DNA from 2 places in the Thioalkalivibrio sp. AKL8 genome. Region 1 is predicted to be linked to the other one. Evidence: predicted binding sites of a transcription regulator. Region 1 holds the regulator's gene; the other holds the start of a gene.
The links. Region 1 encodes sigma-54, which starts transcription at its own class of promoters, with help from an activator protein. Its sites were predicted from a motif close to TGGCANGNTNCNTGCTT; they were not measured.
Positions count from the first base shown of each region.

Region 1 (7,577 bases):
CATCCTCGCGTGCAAGGGCCGCGTGATCGTCACCGGCATGGGCAAGTCCGGGCACATCGGCAGCAAGCTGGCCGCGACCCTGGCCTCCACCGGCACGCCGGCCTTCTTCGTGCATCCGGGCGAGGCCAGTCACGGCGATCTCGGCATGATCACCCGCGAGGACGTGGTCATCGCGCTGTCGAACTCCGGCGAGACCGACGAGATCATCACCATCCTGCCGCTGATCCGGCGCCTGGGCGTACCGCTGATCGCGATGACCGGCAACCCCGGCTCGCGCCTCGGCGCGGATGCCACCGTACACCTGGATGTCAGCGTCGAGCGCGAGGCGTGCCCGCTGGGCCTGGCTCCCACCTCCAGCACCACCGCCGCGCTGGCGATGGGCGATGCCCTGGCCGTCGCGGTGTTGGATGCACGCGGCTTTACCGCCAACGACTTTGCCCGCTCGCACCCCGGCGGCCGCCTTGGCCGGCGCCTGCTGGTGCATGTCGCCGACATCATGCATACCGGAGGCGCGATCCCGCGCATCACCCCGGACGCCCCACTCAAGGACGCCCTGTTCGAGATCACCCGCAAGGGTCTGGGGCTGGTGATCATCACCGACGGTGACGATCGCATCCAGGGCGTGTTCACCGATGGCGACCTGCGGCGCACCCTGGATGCCGGGCACAGCCTGGACGGCCTGACCATCGGCGAGGCCATGACCACCGGCGGCCACACCGCGCAGCCCGACTGGCTGGCGGTGGAGGCCCTGGAGGCCATGGAGAGCCGGCGCATCAACGCCCTGCCCGTCACCGACGCCGAAAACCGCCTGGTGGGCGTGATCAACATGCACGACCTGCTGCGCGCCGGGGTGGCGTGATGAACCTGGATGCCACCACTCTGCGCACCCACCAGCAGGCCGTTCGCCTGCTGATCCTGGACGTGGACGGCGTGCTGACCGACGGCAGCCTGTTCCTCGGCGACGGCGGCGAGCAGTACAAGGCCTTCAACAGCCGCGACGGCCACGGTATCCGTCTGGCCCTGGACGGCGGCATCGAGATCGCCATCCTGACCGGGCGCACCTCCGGGGTCGTCGAGCACCGCATGCGCGACCTGGGAGTGGAGCATCTGATCCAGGGCCGCCGCGACAAGGGCGAAGCCCTGCACGAACTGCTGCAGCGCACCGGTCACGACCCCGCCGAAGCGGCCTTCATGGGCGACGACATCGTGGATCTTCCAGCGATGCAGCGGGTCGGGCTCGGGATCGCGGTCGGCGACGCCCACCCGCTGGTGCGCCAGCATGCCCAGTGGGTGACCGAAGCCCATGGTGGGCGCGGGGCCGTGCGCGAGGCCTGCGAGGGCCTGCTGGCCGCGCAGGACCGGCTCGACGCGCTGTTCGAGACCTACCTGAACGGATGAGACGCAGGATTCGCAGCCGACTCGGATGGACCCTGGCCGTGCTCGCATTCGCGACCGTGCCCCTGGCGCAGGCTGAGGTAAGCCCGCCCGAGGGCGAGGTCACGCTGCAGATTGACGGCTTCACCCTGCATGCCACCGGCGACGACGGCGAACTGAGCCATCGTCTGCGCGGCACCCGCCTGCGCGAGTTTGGACGTGACGGCCCCCAATGGGTGGACGACCCGGACCTCGACCTGTTCGCCGAAGGCGGTATCGAATGGCGCTGGACTGCCCCCGCCGCACTGCATCAACCGGCCGCCGTGACCCTGGACCTGGTGGGCCCCACCCACGGCGTACAGCCGCCCCGCGGCGAACGCGTAGAGACCATCATCGATTCGCGGGATGTTCGCGTCGCCACCGACACCATGGTCGCCACTTCGGATGCCCTTTCCACCCTGAACCAGCCGGGCCTGTTCCAGCGCGGCACCGGTCTGCGCGTGGACTCGCGAGGGGATACCATAGAGTTGTTCCATGACGTGTACTCGCTCTACAGCGAGACGAGCGAGGAGGATCCCGCGCATGACCCCGAATCCCCATAGCCTTCGCCACCGTCCGGGCCAACCGGGTGCCCGCCTGGCGGCGCTCCTGCTGCTAGCCCTGCTGGCCACGCCCGCGCTCGCCCAGCAGGGCTCGGCGGGCCCGGCACTGCCGGTGGAGATCACTGCCGACCGCGCGGAGATGGACGAACGCCAGGGGCTGGGGACCTACACCGGCGACGTGATCGTAATCCGCGGCGACATGACCCTGGAGGCCGACAAGGTCTACGTGCGCACCCGCGATCGCCGCCCCTACGAAATGGAGGCCCACGGCGAGCCGGCACGCCTGGAATCACCCGATCCGGAAACCGGAGAGATGCGCATTGCCACCGCCCTGCGCATCGACTACCTGCTGAACGAGGACCGCATGATCCTCACCGACCAGGCCCATGTGATCACCACCAGCGAGGAGGCGCGCGGCAAGCGCATCACCTACGACCTGACGACCGACGTGATCGAGGCCGAACGCGGCGAAGGCGACAGCGAGCGCGTGCGCATCACCATCCAGCCGCGCGACGACGAATGAACGCCACCGCCCCCAGCCCATCCGCCACACCGGCACAAACCAACGACCGCCTGATCGGACGCGAGCTGACCAAGCGCTACGGCCAGCGCACGGTGCTGGACCAGGTGGACGTCGACCTCGCGCCCGGCGAGGTGGTCGGCCTGCTGGGCCCGAACGGGGCCGGCAAAACCACCTGCTTCTACAGCCTGGTCGGGCTGATCCGTCCCAATGCCGGGCGCATCACCCTGGGCGAGCGCGACATCACCCGCGCCCCCATCCACGTACGCGCGCGCGCCGGCCTCGGCTACCTGCCGCAGGAGGCCTCGATCTTTCGCCGCCTGAGCGTGTGGGACAACCTGCAGGCCGTGCTCGAGCTGCGCCCCGGGCTGGATCGCCACGAGCGCCGCCGCATTGGCGACGCCCTGATCGAGGAGTTTCAGCTCGAGACCGTGCGCCACAGCCCGGGCATCGCGCTGTCCGGTGGGGAGCGTCGCCGGGCCGAGATCGCCCGCGCCCTCGCCGGGGATCCGCAGTTCATCTGCCTGGACGAGCCCTTCGCCGGGGTGGATCCGATCTCGGTGGGCGACATCCAGGACGTGATTCGGCATCTCGCCCAGCGCGGCATCGGCGTACTGATCTCCGATCACAACGTGCGCGAGACCCTCGGCATCTGCCACAGGGCCTATATTCTGAGCGAGGGACGCCTGCTGGCCGCCGGTACACCGGACGAGCTGCTGGCCGATCCCCAGGTGCGCCGGGTCTATCTCGGCGAGAACTTCCGCCTGTGAAAGCGCCCCACATGCGGCCCGGTCGGTGCACAAACCACAAGGCAGGCTTTAAGATTCCACCAATGCCCACCCTCGCTCCGAATACGCGATGCTGAAACCCGGCCTGAATCTGCAGCTGGGTCAGACGCTGACCATGACCCCGCAACTGCAGCAGGCGATCCGCCTGTTGCAGCTGTCCACGCTCGAGCTCCAGGTGGAGATCCAGCAGGCGCTGGAGAGCAACCCCATGCTCGAACAGGTCGAGGACGAAGAGGCCGAGGCCGACACCGAGCGCCTGAACCAGGACGGCGAGCTGGTGGAAGGCGATCGCATGGAGGCCACCACCACCAGCGATGACGTGATCCCCGAGGAACTGACCACCGACAGCCGCTGGGACGACATCTACGAACCGGCCCCGACACCCAACAAGGGCGTGGATGACCGCGACCCGCTGGAAAACACCAGCGACGACGACGGCGAGGGCCTGCAGGATCACCTGCTGTGGCAGCTGCATCTGAGCCATCTGACACCGCGCGACCAGCGCATCGGGGCGGCCCTGATTGACGCCATCAGCCCCGACGGCTATCTCGAGGGTGACCTGGAAACCCTGGCCGAGACCATCAGCCGAGGCGAGGATGAAACCGTCGGCGTCGACGAGGTCGAGGCAGTGCTCCACTGGATTCAGCAGTGCGACCCGCTGGGGGTCGGCGCGCGCAACCTGCGGGAGTGCCTGGAGATCCAGCTACGCGAACTGGCCCCGGACGCCCCGGCCCGCGAGGCCGCACGGGCGATCCTGGAACACGGCATGGACAGCCTGGGCAAGCGCGACTACAAGGCCCTGCAGCGCCAGTCCGGCGTACGCGACCCGGACGAACTGGCCCGCGCACTGGATCTGATCCGCACCCTGAACCCGCGCCCCGGCGCACAGATCAGCTCCGCCACCTCGGAATACGTGGTCCCGGATGTCTACGTGCGCCACACCACCGAGGGCTGGCGCGTGGATCTAAACCCGGAGATCGCACCGCGCATCCGCATCAACGACCTCTACGCCGGCATGGTGCGCCAGGTCTCGGATGCCCGCGACAGCGCCTTTATGCGCGATCAGCTGCAGGAGGCACGCTGGTTCCTGAAGAGCCTGCACAGCCGCAACGACACCCTGCTGCGGGTCGCCGAGGCGATCGTCCACCGCCAGCAGGGCTTTCTCGAGCATGGCGACGTCGCGATGCAGCCATTGATCCTGCGCGACATTGCCGAGACCCTGGAGATGCACGAATCGACCATCTCGCGGGTTACCACGCAGAAATACATGCACACCCCGCGCGGGGTCTTCGAGTTCAAGTATTTCTTCTCCAGCCATGTCGGCACGAACGATGGCGGCGAGTGTTCCGCCACCGCCATCCGTGCCATGATTCGCGAATTGATTGGCGACGAACCCCCGAACAAGCCGCTCAGCGATGCCCGGCTCGCCCAGGTCCTGTCGGACCGGGGCATCAACGTAGCGCGCCGCACCGTGGCCAAGTACCGCGAGGCGATGCACATCCCTTCATCCAGCGAACGCCGGCAGATGGCCTCGATGCCCACCGGCAGCAAGTAACCAAGGAGTCCTGACCATGCAGATCAACCTGACCGGCCACCACGTGGACATCACCGACGCCCTGCGCGACTACGTCAACGAGAAATTCGCGAAGCTGGAGCGCCACTTCGACAAGGTCATCGACGTCCACGTCGTGCTGACCCACGAGAAGACCCGGAATCAGCACAACCAGGCCGAAGCGAATCTCCAGGTCAGCGGCAATCACATCCACGCCGAGGCCTCTCACGAGGACATGTATGCCGCAATCGACGCGCTGATCGACAAAGTCGACCGTCAGCTGATCAAGCACAAGGAAAAGGTCAAGGACCACCACCGCGCCGAAGGTGCCCAGCGCAACCGCGAGCAGGCCTCCTGATCCATGACGATTGCCGAGTTGATCACCTCCGAGCGCATTGGCCTGCAACCCGAGTGCTCCAGCCAGAAACGGGCCCTGGAGGCCCTGGCGGACCTCCTCGCCGGCGGAGGTGACGGCACGGGACCAGGAAGCAATGCGATCTTCGAGGCCCTGTCCGCACGCGAAAAACTCGGATCCACCGGTCTCGGCCATGGGGTTGCGATTCCCCATGGCCGCCTGGCCGATCTCGAGGCGCCGCGCGTGGCCGTGCTGCGCCTGGAAAAGGGCGTCGACTTCGACGCCATGGATCACGAGCCGGTCGATATCCTGATCGCACTGCTGGTCCCGGAGGCCGCCACCGGCGACCACCTCGACCTGCTGGCCCAACTCGCCCGCGGCCTGTCGCAGCCAGACACCATCGGAGCGCTGCGCCGGGCCGGGGATGCGACGGCCCTGGAACAGGAACTCGTGCGCCGCTTCAGCGAGGACTAAGCCCGTGGAACCCGCCTCCAGCCGCGATTCCGGCGCGCAGCGTCTGCCATGAACGAGGCGCTGGGAGAAGGCGGGATCGCCCGCGACATCAACGTGGAGAGCCTGATCCAGGCCATGGGAAACCGCCTGGATCTTCGCTTCGTGCACGGCGAACATGCAGCACCCGACCGCAAGCTGGTCGGCGACGACGGGGACGACCTGCCGCTGGCCGGCCATCTCAACCTGATCCGGCCCAACCGCATCCAGATCATCGGCGACTTCGAGGCCCGCTACATCTCCAGCCTCAGCGCCACCCAGTGCAACGACCTGATCCTGGAGATGGCCCGCACCGGGACCACCGCGGTGATCTTCGCCGAGGACACCTGTCCGTTCTCGGAGATGCCCGACGCCCCGCAGGAGGCGCTGCCGCTGATCCTGTGCTCCAGCACCAGCAGTCACGAGATCATCTCGCTGCTGCGCTATTTCCTGCAGCAGCGCCTGGCCCATTTCGAGGTGCGCCACGGCGTGTTCATGGAGATCCTCGGGATCGGGGTGCTGATCAGCGGCGCCTCCAGCGTCGGCAAGAGCGAGGTCGCACTGGAACTGATCTCGCGCGGGCATCGCCTGATCGCCGACGATGCCCCGGAGTTCGCGCGCATTGCGCCCGACATCGTCCGCGGCCACTGCCCGGCCCTGCTCCAGGACCTGCTCGAGGTGCGCGGTCTTGGGGTACTCAACATCCGCGCCATGTATGGCGATTCCGCGATCAAGGGCGGCAAGTACCTGCGCCTGATCATCGACCTGCGCGATCATGGCGAACCCTCGCCGGTCCCCGATGACCGGCTGAACGGGCGCCGCGGCGAGATCGATATCCTCGGCCTGCGCGTCCCCTTGATCAGCCTGCCGATCGCGCCGGGGCGCAACATCGCGGTGATGATCGAGGCGGCCGTGCGCAACCACATGCTGCACATGCAGGGCTATATCGCTGGCGACGACCTGCGCGCACGCCAGCGCCGCCAGATGAGCGGCGAGACGGAGGAGCCGCCCTACCATCGCGCGGTGCCCGCCACTACGGTCCCCAACCCGGACCCGGAGGGCTGAATCGGCCATGCGCCTGCTAATCGTCAGTGGCCTGTCCGGGTCCGGCAAGACCGTGGCCCTGCACACCCTGGAGGATGCCGGCTACTTCTGCGTCGACAACCTCCCGCTGCCGCTGCTGCCGGACCTGATCGATCAGGTCCGGCAGGGCCACTACGACACCGAGACCGACCGCCATCTGGCCGTGGGCGTGGATGTGCGCAGCGGCCTGGAGGCCCTGGAGGGGTTCTCCGATCTCCTGGCGCAACTACGGGCGGACGGGGTGCAGGTGGAGGTCCTGTTCCTGCAGGCGGCCAGCGAGGTGCTGCTGCGGCGCTACCACCTGACCCGCCGGCGCCACCCGCTGGCGCGCGACGGCGTGCCACTGGTCGAGGCCATCGACCGCGAACGCGAGTGGCTGGGCCATGTGGCCGCGGAGGCCGACCTGACGGTCGACACCTCGCGCCTGTCGATGCACGATCTGGCCCGCACCCTGCGCGACCGCATCGGCGAGCGCGGGGAACACGAACTATCCCTGCAGTTCCAGTCTTTCGGCTTCAAACACGGCGCGCCGCTGGATTCCGACTTCGTGTTCGACGTGCGCTGCTTGCCCAATCCGCACTACGAAAGCGATCTGGCCGCCCTGACCGGTCGCGACCCGCCCGTGTGCGAGTTCCTTGAGCGGCACGCGGAGGTCGCGGCCATGTTCGACAGCATCCAGGGCTTCTTGTCGCAGTGGCTGCCGCGCCTGCTGGACGATCACCGCAGCTACATAACCGTCTCCATCGGTTGTACCGGCGGGCAACACCGCTCGGTGTATCTGGTGGAGCGGCTTGCGGAGGCGTGGCAGGATCGG
Region 1 covers NZ_AQYF01000007.1:79,524-87,100, forward strand. The annotation lists gene G335_RS0106065 (KpsF/GutQ family sugar-phosphate isomerase) at 1-859, shown strand, start outside; gene G335_RS0106070 (HAD family hydrolase) at 859-1,398, shown strand; gene lptC (LPS export ABC transporter periplasmic protein LptC) at 1,395-1,976, shown strand; gene lptA (lipopolysaccharide transport periplasmic protein LptA) at 1,957-2,499, shown strand; gene lptB (LPS export ABC transporter ATP-binding protein) at 2,496-3,266, shown strand; gene G335_RS0106090 (RNA polymerase factor sigma-54) at 3,355-4,839, shown strand; gene hpf (ribosome hibernation-promoting factor, HPF/YfiA family) at 4,856-5,194, shown strand; gene G335_RS0106100 (PTS sugar transporter subunit IIA) at 5,198-5,665, shown strand; gene hprK (HPr(Ser) kinase/phosphatase) at 5,714-6,745, shown strand; gene rapZ (RNase adapter RapZ) at 6,753-7,577, shown strand, end outside.

Region 2 (7,577 bases), on a different contig from region 1:
GCCATCTCCATCGACTACATCACCCACCACTATCCCGGGCAGGAAGCCCCCACGCTCAAGGACATCCAGGTCACCGTCGCACCGGGCGAGACCGTCGCCCTGATCGGCCAGAGTGGCTGCGGCAAGTCCACCCTGCTGCACATGCTCGCGGGCCTGCTGCTGCCCAGCGAAGGCTGCGTGCGAATCAACGGCCACCAGGTCATCAAGCCGAGCCCGCGCTGGAACATGATGTTCCAGAAGCCCTCGCTCTACCCCTGGATGACAGTGCGCAAGAACGCCTCGCTAGGCCTGATCTTCCAGGGCCGCAAGACCGACATGCGCGAACGCATCGACCAGCTGCTGGAGACCGTGGGTCTGAGCGAGAAGGCCGAGGTCAACGTGCAGTCGCTCTCCGGCGGCCAGCAACAGCGCGTCGCCCTGGCCCGCAGCCTGGCCACCGACCCCGAGCTGCTCCTGCTCGACGAACCGTTCTCGGCCCTGGACGCCTTTACCCGCGTCGCCCTGCAGGACGAAGTCACCCGCCTGGCCCGGGAGCGCGGGATCTCGGTGGTGTTCGTCACCCACGACATCGAAGAGGCCGTCGCCATGGCCGACCGCGTGCTGGTCATGGGCTCCAACCCGGGGACCATCACCGCCGAACTGCCGATCGACATTGCCCACCCTCGCGATCGCAACAGCCAGGCCTTCGTCGACCGCAAGGCCGAACTGATGGGCTACTTCGGCGCCACCCGCACCCCGGCCGCTGACAAGGGTTCAGCGGAGGCCGAAGCCCCGACGCCGGATACCGAAAGCGAACAAGACGAGTCTTCTTCATCCGAATCCCGAGCGCGCGTACGCGCCGCCTGATCCATCTCCACCACTGCCCCGAACCCGAGCGAGGAACCGCCACCATGTGCAACTGCGACAACCACCACGACATCGACAGCGAACTGGACCGGCTGCTGGATCGCAGCTTCTCCCGTCGCAACTTCCTGCGTACCGCCGCCGTCGGCGGCCTGGCCGGGAGCGGGCTTGCCCTGCCCGGTTCCCTGTTCGGGGCCGAACCCGGGAGCCTCGAAGAGCCCGAAGGCGTCGTCATCGACTTCGACGGCGTCGTGCGCATCGGCTACATCCCGATCACCGACGCGGCCGCCCTGCTGGTCGCCCACTCCGAGGGCTATTTCGAGGACGAAGGACTGGAGGTCGCCGATCCCCAGCTGATCCGCGGCTGGTCGCCGCTGATCGAGTCCTTTGCCGCCAACCGATTCAACCTGGTGCACCTGCTGAAGCCGATCCCGCTGTGGATGCGCTACCAGAATGACTTCCCGGTGAAGATCATGTCCTGGGCCCACACCAACGGCTCGGCCGTAGTAACCGGCCGCCATGTCGACGTGCAGAGCTTCGCCGACCTCGGCGGCAAGAGCGTGGCCGTACCTTACTGGTATTCCATGCACAACGTAGTCATGCAGATGGCCCTGCGCGATGCCGGCCTGACGCCGGTGATCCGCGATCAGGGCGACGCGCTGGAGGCGCACGAGGTCAACCTGATGCTCATGCCACCGCCGGACATGCCGCCGGCCCTGGCCGCGCGCTCCATTGATGCCTACATCGTCGCCGAGCCGTTCAACGCCGCCGGCGAACTGCTGGCGCGCGGCAACGTGCTGCGCTTCACCGGCGATATCTGGAAGAACCACCCCTGCTGCGTGGTCTGCATGAACGAGCGCCTGACCGACCGCGAGCCGGAGTGGACCCAGAAGGTGATGAACGCCGTGGTCCGCGCCCAGGGCACGATCCAGGAAGACAAGAAGAGTGTCGCCACCATGCTCTCGCGCGATGGCAAGGGGTATCTCCCGATGCCCGCCAACGTGGTGGAACGCGCGATGACGAACTACCACGACGACAGCACCTACGCCGACAACGGCGCGATCCGTCACCCCGAATGGGAGAACGGCCGCATCGACTTCTCGCCCTGGCCCTACCCGTCCGCGACCAAGATGCTGGTCGGCGCCATGAACGAGACCCTGGTCGGCGGCGACACCACCTTCCTCGAAGGCCTGGACCCGGACTTCGTCACCGACGACCTGGTGAACTACGACTTCGTGCGCAAGGCGATGGAAAAACACACCGCCTGGCAGGGCGCCCCGGGCGTGGACATGGATTCGCCCTATGCCCGCGAGGAGGTGGTGGTCCTATGAACCGCGAAGCCACACTCTCCGTCGACACCGCGACCGTGGAGCGGCTCATGCCGGTGCTGCGGTTCGCGGACCAAGCGCGCCGGGCGCTGCAGTACCCGGCGCTGGGCATCGCCGGCCTGTTCGCCCTGTGGTACTGGGGCGGCTGGGCCATCGGCAACAACGAGGACACGATGGCCTTCGCCAGCTTCGCCCCCGGGCCCACGCTGGCGGCCTTCTGGGACATCGTCAGCTCCGGGGCCGTGTGGTCGCCGATCGAGTCCAGCCTGTACCGCGTGGGCTGGGGCCTGGCCTACGCCATTGCCATCGGCGTGCCACTGGGCGTAATGATCGGCTACTTCCTGACGCTGAAGCAGGTCACCCACGTCCCGTTCCAGTTCCTGCGGATGATCTCGCCACTGGCCTGGATGCCGGTCGCGGTACTGGCCTTCGCCACCTGGGATGCGGCCATCATCTTCCTGATCGCCATCGCGGCCGTCTGGCCCATTACCTACGCCACCGCGCACGGGGTGCAACGCATCGATCCGATGTGGCTCAAGGTGGGCAACAACCTGGGCGCCAATCCGTACCACACCCTGCGCTACATCGTGATGCCCGCGATCGCCCAGGATGTGTTCGCCGGGATCCGCCTGGCGGTGGGTGTGGCCTGGATCGTACTGGTGCCGGCCGAGTACCTGGGCGTCACCTCGGGGCTGGGCTACGCCATCAACGATGCCCGCGACACCCTGGAGTACGACAAACTGGCCGCATTTGTCCTGGTCATCGGCATTATCGGCTACATGCTCGACGCCATCTGCGTACGCCTGATCAAGCGCAGCAGCTATCACGCGGAGGGCTGATCCCCTCGGGCAATACCCGGGCCCGGCCATTCATGGCCGGGCCTTTTTGTGCGCCCGCAAAGCGGGCAAGCGCAACCCAACAGTGCAAGGCCCTGCCCCGCCTCGAGGCAACCGCGTCATCCCGACCCGGCCAGACGCCCCCGAACGCCCACCAACACGTCGTTTTCGCACTGGCAGGCTTTCTGCATAACCCACGGCATGGCACTCCACCGCATATCCGATTCGACCCCACCGGACCTGGCCACCCGGGAGCAGGAGATCACCCTGCTGCTGGAGGTTGCCAAGCTCATGGGCCGCTCCGGCGACCCGGATGCCGCGATCTACCGCATCCTCGGGATGATGTCCCAGCTACTGGGGCTCAACCGCGGCCGGGTCCTGTTGCCGGATCCGAACAGCGGCCAGCTGCGCATCCGCCACGCCTACGGCCTGACCGATGCCGAGCGCGACCGCGGCAGCTACAGCCTCGGCGAGGGTGTCACCGGGCGCGTCATGAAGACCGGCCAGATCGCCCTGATCCAGGACATCGACAACGAGCCCGAATACCTCGCGCGCGCCATCGACCGTTCCACCCTGCCGCAGGAGACCGTCGCCTACATCGCCGTGCCCATCGTCCAGGACGAACACGCCATCGGCGTGCTGGGCGTCCACCGGCTGCGACGCCGCTCGCGCCAGTTCCAGGACGACCTGAACCTGCTGCGGGTGATCGCGAGCATGATCGGCCAGGTGCTGCGCATCCACCAGCTGATCGCCGAGCGCACCGCCGAGCTGGTCTCGGAGAACCGCTACCTCAAGAGCGCCCTGGATACCCAGGGCGGGCAGTACGGCATCCTCGGCGAGAGTCCGGCCCTGCGCCATGTCCTCAAGCAGGTCCACCGCATCGCGGACACCCAGGCCACGGTGCTGGTGACCGGGGCCTCCGGCACCGGCAAGGAGAAGATCGCGCGCATGATCCACCGGATCAGCCAGCGCAACGCGAAGCCGTTCATCTCCATCAACTGCGCCGCCATCCCGGCCGACCTGCTGGAATCCGAACTGTTCGGCCACGAAAAGGGGGCCTTCACCGGCGCGTCCAGCGCCAAGACCGGCAAGATCGCCCTGGCCGACGGCGGCACGCTGTTTCTGGACGAGATCGGCGACATGCCGGAGGCGTTGCAGTCGAAGATCCTGCGTGTATTGCAGGAACGGGTGGTCCAGCCCATTGGCGGCAACCGCGATCTCCCGGTGGACGTACGCATCATCGCCGCAACCCACCAGAACCTGCAGGCCGCGGTGAACGCCGGGAACTTCCGGCTCGACCTGTTCTACCGCCTGAACGTGATCCCGCTGCACATGCCGGCCCTGCGCGACCGCGCCAGCGACATCCGCCTGCTCACCCGCCACTTCCTCGACCGCTACACCCACCTGCACGGCTGGAACGTGGTCGTCGACGAGGGCGTGCTGGAACGCCTGGAGGCCTTCGACTGGCCCGGCAACATCCGCCAGTTGGAGAACGTGCTGGAGCGCGCCGTGCTGCTATCCACGGATGGCCGCATCGGCACGCCGCTGATCGACGAGATCCTGCACGAGGAATCCCGCATCAGCCCGTTCGAGAGCGAGAGGCACGGCCTCCGCGACGAGCATGCACCGGCACCATCGCGGCACAACGAGCCCCGAACCCTGCCCTCTTCCGGCGCGTCCTGCACCAGCGCGGTGCGCCCATATCAGCGCGTGCACGCCACCGAGGCGGAGCGCCTGAAGCGCGCGATCGAGCAAACCGGGGGCAACAAGACCCGCGCCGCGATGGACCTGGGCCTGACCCCGCGGCAATTGCGCTATCGCCTGAAAAAGCTCGGCATAGAAACCACTTAGGCCCACCGCTCAGACACCAGCGGACCTTTTGTCCCCTTCGTCGACAATGTCGACGAAGGGTCCGATCTCCCGGCACTCGCGCGCCGCCCTGGCGGCCCATTCCCCACGCTTGGCATGGCACCTGCAATGACCCTCGACATGCGCGGCAACGATGCCCGCATCGATTCGACCCACGAGGAGAGCCGACCATGCCGACCAAGAGTCTTCACGATCCCTTTGACGCCAATGCCGATCTGCGCCACGGCTCCAGCTGTCGCCACGGGCACACCGGCCCGGGCAGCTGCAGCTGCTTCGACACCGCGTCCCCGGACCTGGAAGAGAAACTGGAACGACGCGCCACCCATGAGCCCGTTCAGGCCGATGCCCACGCCACCGGCGAGGACCTGAGCGACGAGGCCATGGTCGATCGCGCGGTGGAGAGCGCGATCGTGCGCGGCATGTTCGGCCACAACGAGATCAACCGCCGCCGCTTCCTGCAGATGATCGGGGGCGGCACGGTGGCCGCGGCCCTGGGCTCCATCCTGCCGCTGGACAAGGTCAAGGCCGCAATCAAGGACGGCGGGCCGCTGGAAAAGACCAATCTGCGCGTCGGCTTCGTGCCAATCACCTGCGCCACGCCGATCATCATGGCCCACCCCATGGGCTTCTACGAGCGCCACGGCCTGGATGTCGACGTGATCAAGACCGCCGGCTGGGCGGTGGCCCGCGACATGTCGCTGTCCGGTGAGTACGACGCCTCGCACATGCTCTCGCCGATGCCGCTGTCGATGACCCTGGGCTCCGGCTCCTCGCGCGAGCACTACATCATGCCGGCGGTGGAGAACATCAACGGCCAGGCCATCACCCTGCACAACAAGCACAAGGACAAGCGCGATCCCAAGGACTGGAAGGGCTTCACCTTCGCCGTGCCCTTCGAGTACTCCATGCACAACTTCCTGCTGCGTTACTACGTCGCGGAACACGGGCTGGATCCCGATCGCGACATCAGCATCCGCGTCGTGCCGCCGCCGGAGATGGTCGCCAACCTGCGTGCCGAGAACGTCGACGGCTACCTGGCCCCCGACCCCTTCAACCAGCGCGCGGTCTGGGACGGCATCGGCTTCATTCACATGCTGACCAAGGAGATCTGGGACGGCCACCCGTGCTGCGCCTTCGCCTGCTCGGCCGCCTTCGCCGACGAACACCCGAACACCTTCGGCGCCCTGTTCCGCGCGTTGATCGAGGCCACCCAGTACAGCTCGGATATCAACAACCGCGCCGAGATTGCCGAGGCCATCTCCCCGCGTGCCTATCTCAACCAGCCGCAATCGGTGGTCGAGCAGGTGCTGACCGGGCGCTATGCCGACGGCCTGGGCGAGGTCAAGAACGACCCGCACCGGATCGACTTCGACCCCTTCCCCTGGCACTCGATGGCCACCTGGATCCTCACCCAGATGAAGCGCTGGGGCTATGTGGATCGCGACTTCGACTACAACCGCCTTGCGGAAGACGTCTTCCTCGCCAGCGAGTGCGCCGAGGTCATGACCGAGCTGGGCTACGAAGCGCCGAGCGACACCTACAAGAACTTCGAGATCATGGGCAAGGTGTTCGACTACACCGACCCGGAAGGTTATCTCGACAGCTTCGCAATCCGCAGGAGCTAAGCCATGTTGAGCAATCTCAACTTCCGGGCGACCGTTCTCTCGCTGGTGATGCTCGTGGTCTTCCTGGGCGTGTGGCAGCTGGCCACCGCCCCGGAGGTCCTCGCGCCGCAGCAGGGCGAGCTGAGCGAATACGAACAACTGATGGGGGGCGGGACCGATCGCAGTTCCAGCAGCGGCATCCCGGCCCCCACCCAGGTGTTCAGCCACGCCTTCAGCGAACTGAGCAACCCGTTCTACGACGCGGGCCCGAACGACAAGGGCATCGGGATCCAGCTGGCCTACTCGATCTACCGGGTCCTGCTGGGCTTTGCCCTGGCCGCGCTGATCGCCATCCCGCTCGGCTTCGTGATCGGCATGTCGCCGCTGCTGAACAAGGCGTTCGATCCGTACATCCAGATCCTCAAGCCGATCTCGCCCCTGGCCTGGATGCCGCTCGCCCTGTTCGTGATCCGCGACTCGAACATGTCGGCGATCTTCGTGATCTTCATCTGCTCGATCTGGCCGATGCTGGTGAACACCGCCTACGGCGTCGCCTCGGTGCGCAATGACTGGCTGAACGTCGCCAAGACCCACCAGCTGTCGAACCTGCGCACCGCGTTCACGGTGATCCTGCCCGCCGCGGCGCCGACCATCCTCACCGGCATGCGCATCTCCATCGGCATCGCCTGGCTGGTCATCGTCGCCGCCGAGATGCTCGTGGGCGGCACCGGCATCGGCTACTACATCTGGAACGAGTGGAACAACCTCGATCTCGCCAGCGTGATCTTCGCGATCATCATGATCGGCATCGTCGGCTTCCTGCTGGATGCGTCCCTCGCCCAGGCCACCAAATTCGTGCGCTACGCCGACTGAGTCAGCGTGGCCCCAAAAGGAGACCAAACATGAGCAAGGGATTCCTCGAGATCGAGAACCTGAGCCAACGCTTCCCGCAGCCCGACTCCAGCGAACTGATGACCGTGTTCGAGGGCGTCGACGTGACCATCAACAAGGGCGAGTTCGTCTGCCTGATCGGTCACTCCGGCTGCGGCAAGTCCACCATCCTGAACGTGCTCGCCGGCCTCGCCACACCCACCGAC
Region 2 covers NZ_AQYF01000009.1:80,866-88,442, reverse strand. The annotation lists gene G335_RS0109720 (ABC transporter ATP-binding protein) at 1-846, shown strand, start outside; gene G335_RS0109715 (ABC transporter substrate-binding protein) at 891-2,174, shown strand; gene G335_RS0109710 (ABC transporter permease) at 2,171-3,010, shown strand; gene G335_RS0109705 (sigma-54-dependent Fis family transcriptional regulator) at 3,209-4,858, shown strand; gene G335_RS0109700 (CmpA/NrtA family ABC transporter substrate-binding protein) at 5,047-6,501, shown strand; gene ntrB (nitrate ABC transporter permease) at 6,505-7,353, shown strand; gene G335_RS0109690 (ABC transporter ATP-binding protein) at 7,383-7,577, shown strand, end outside.
Region 2: the regulator sigma-54 is predicted to act here: its motif matches at 4,969-4,985, upstream of G335_RS0109700 (CmpA/NrtA family ABC transporter substrate-binding protein).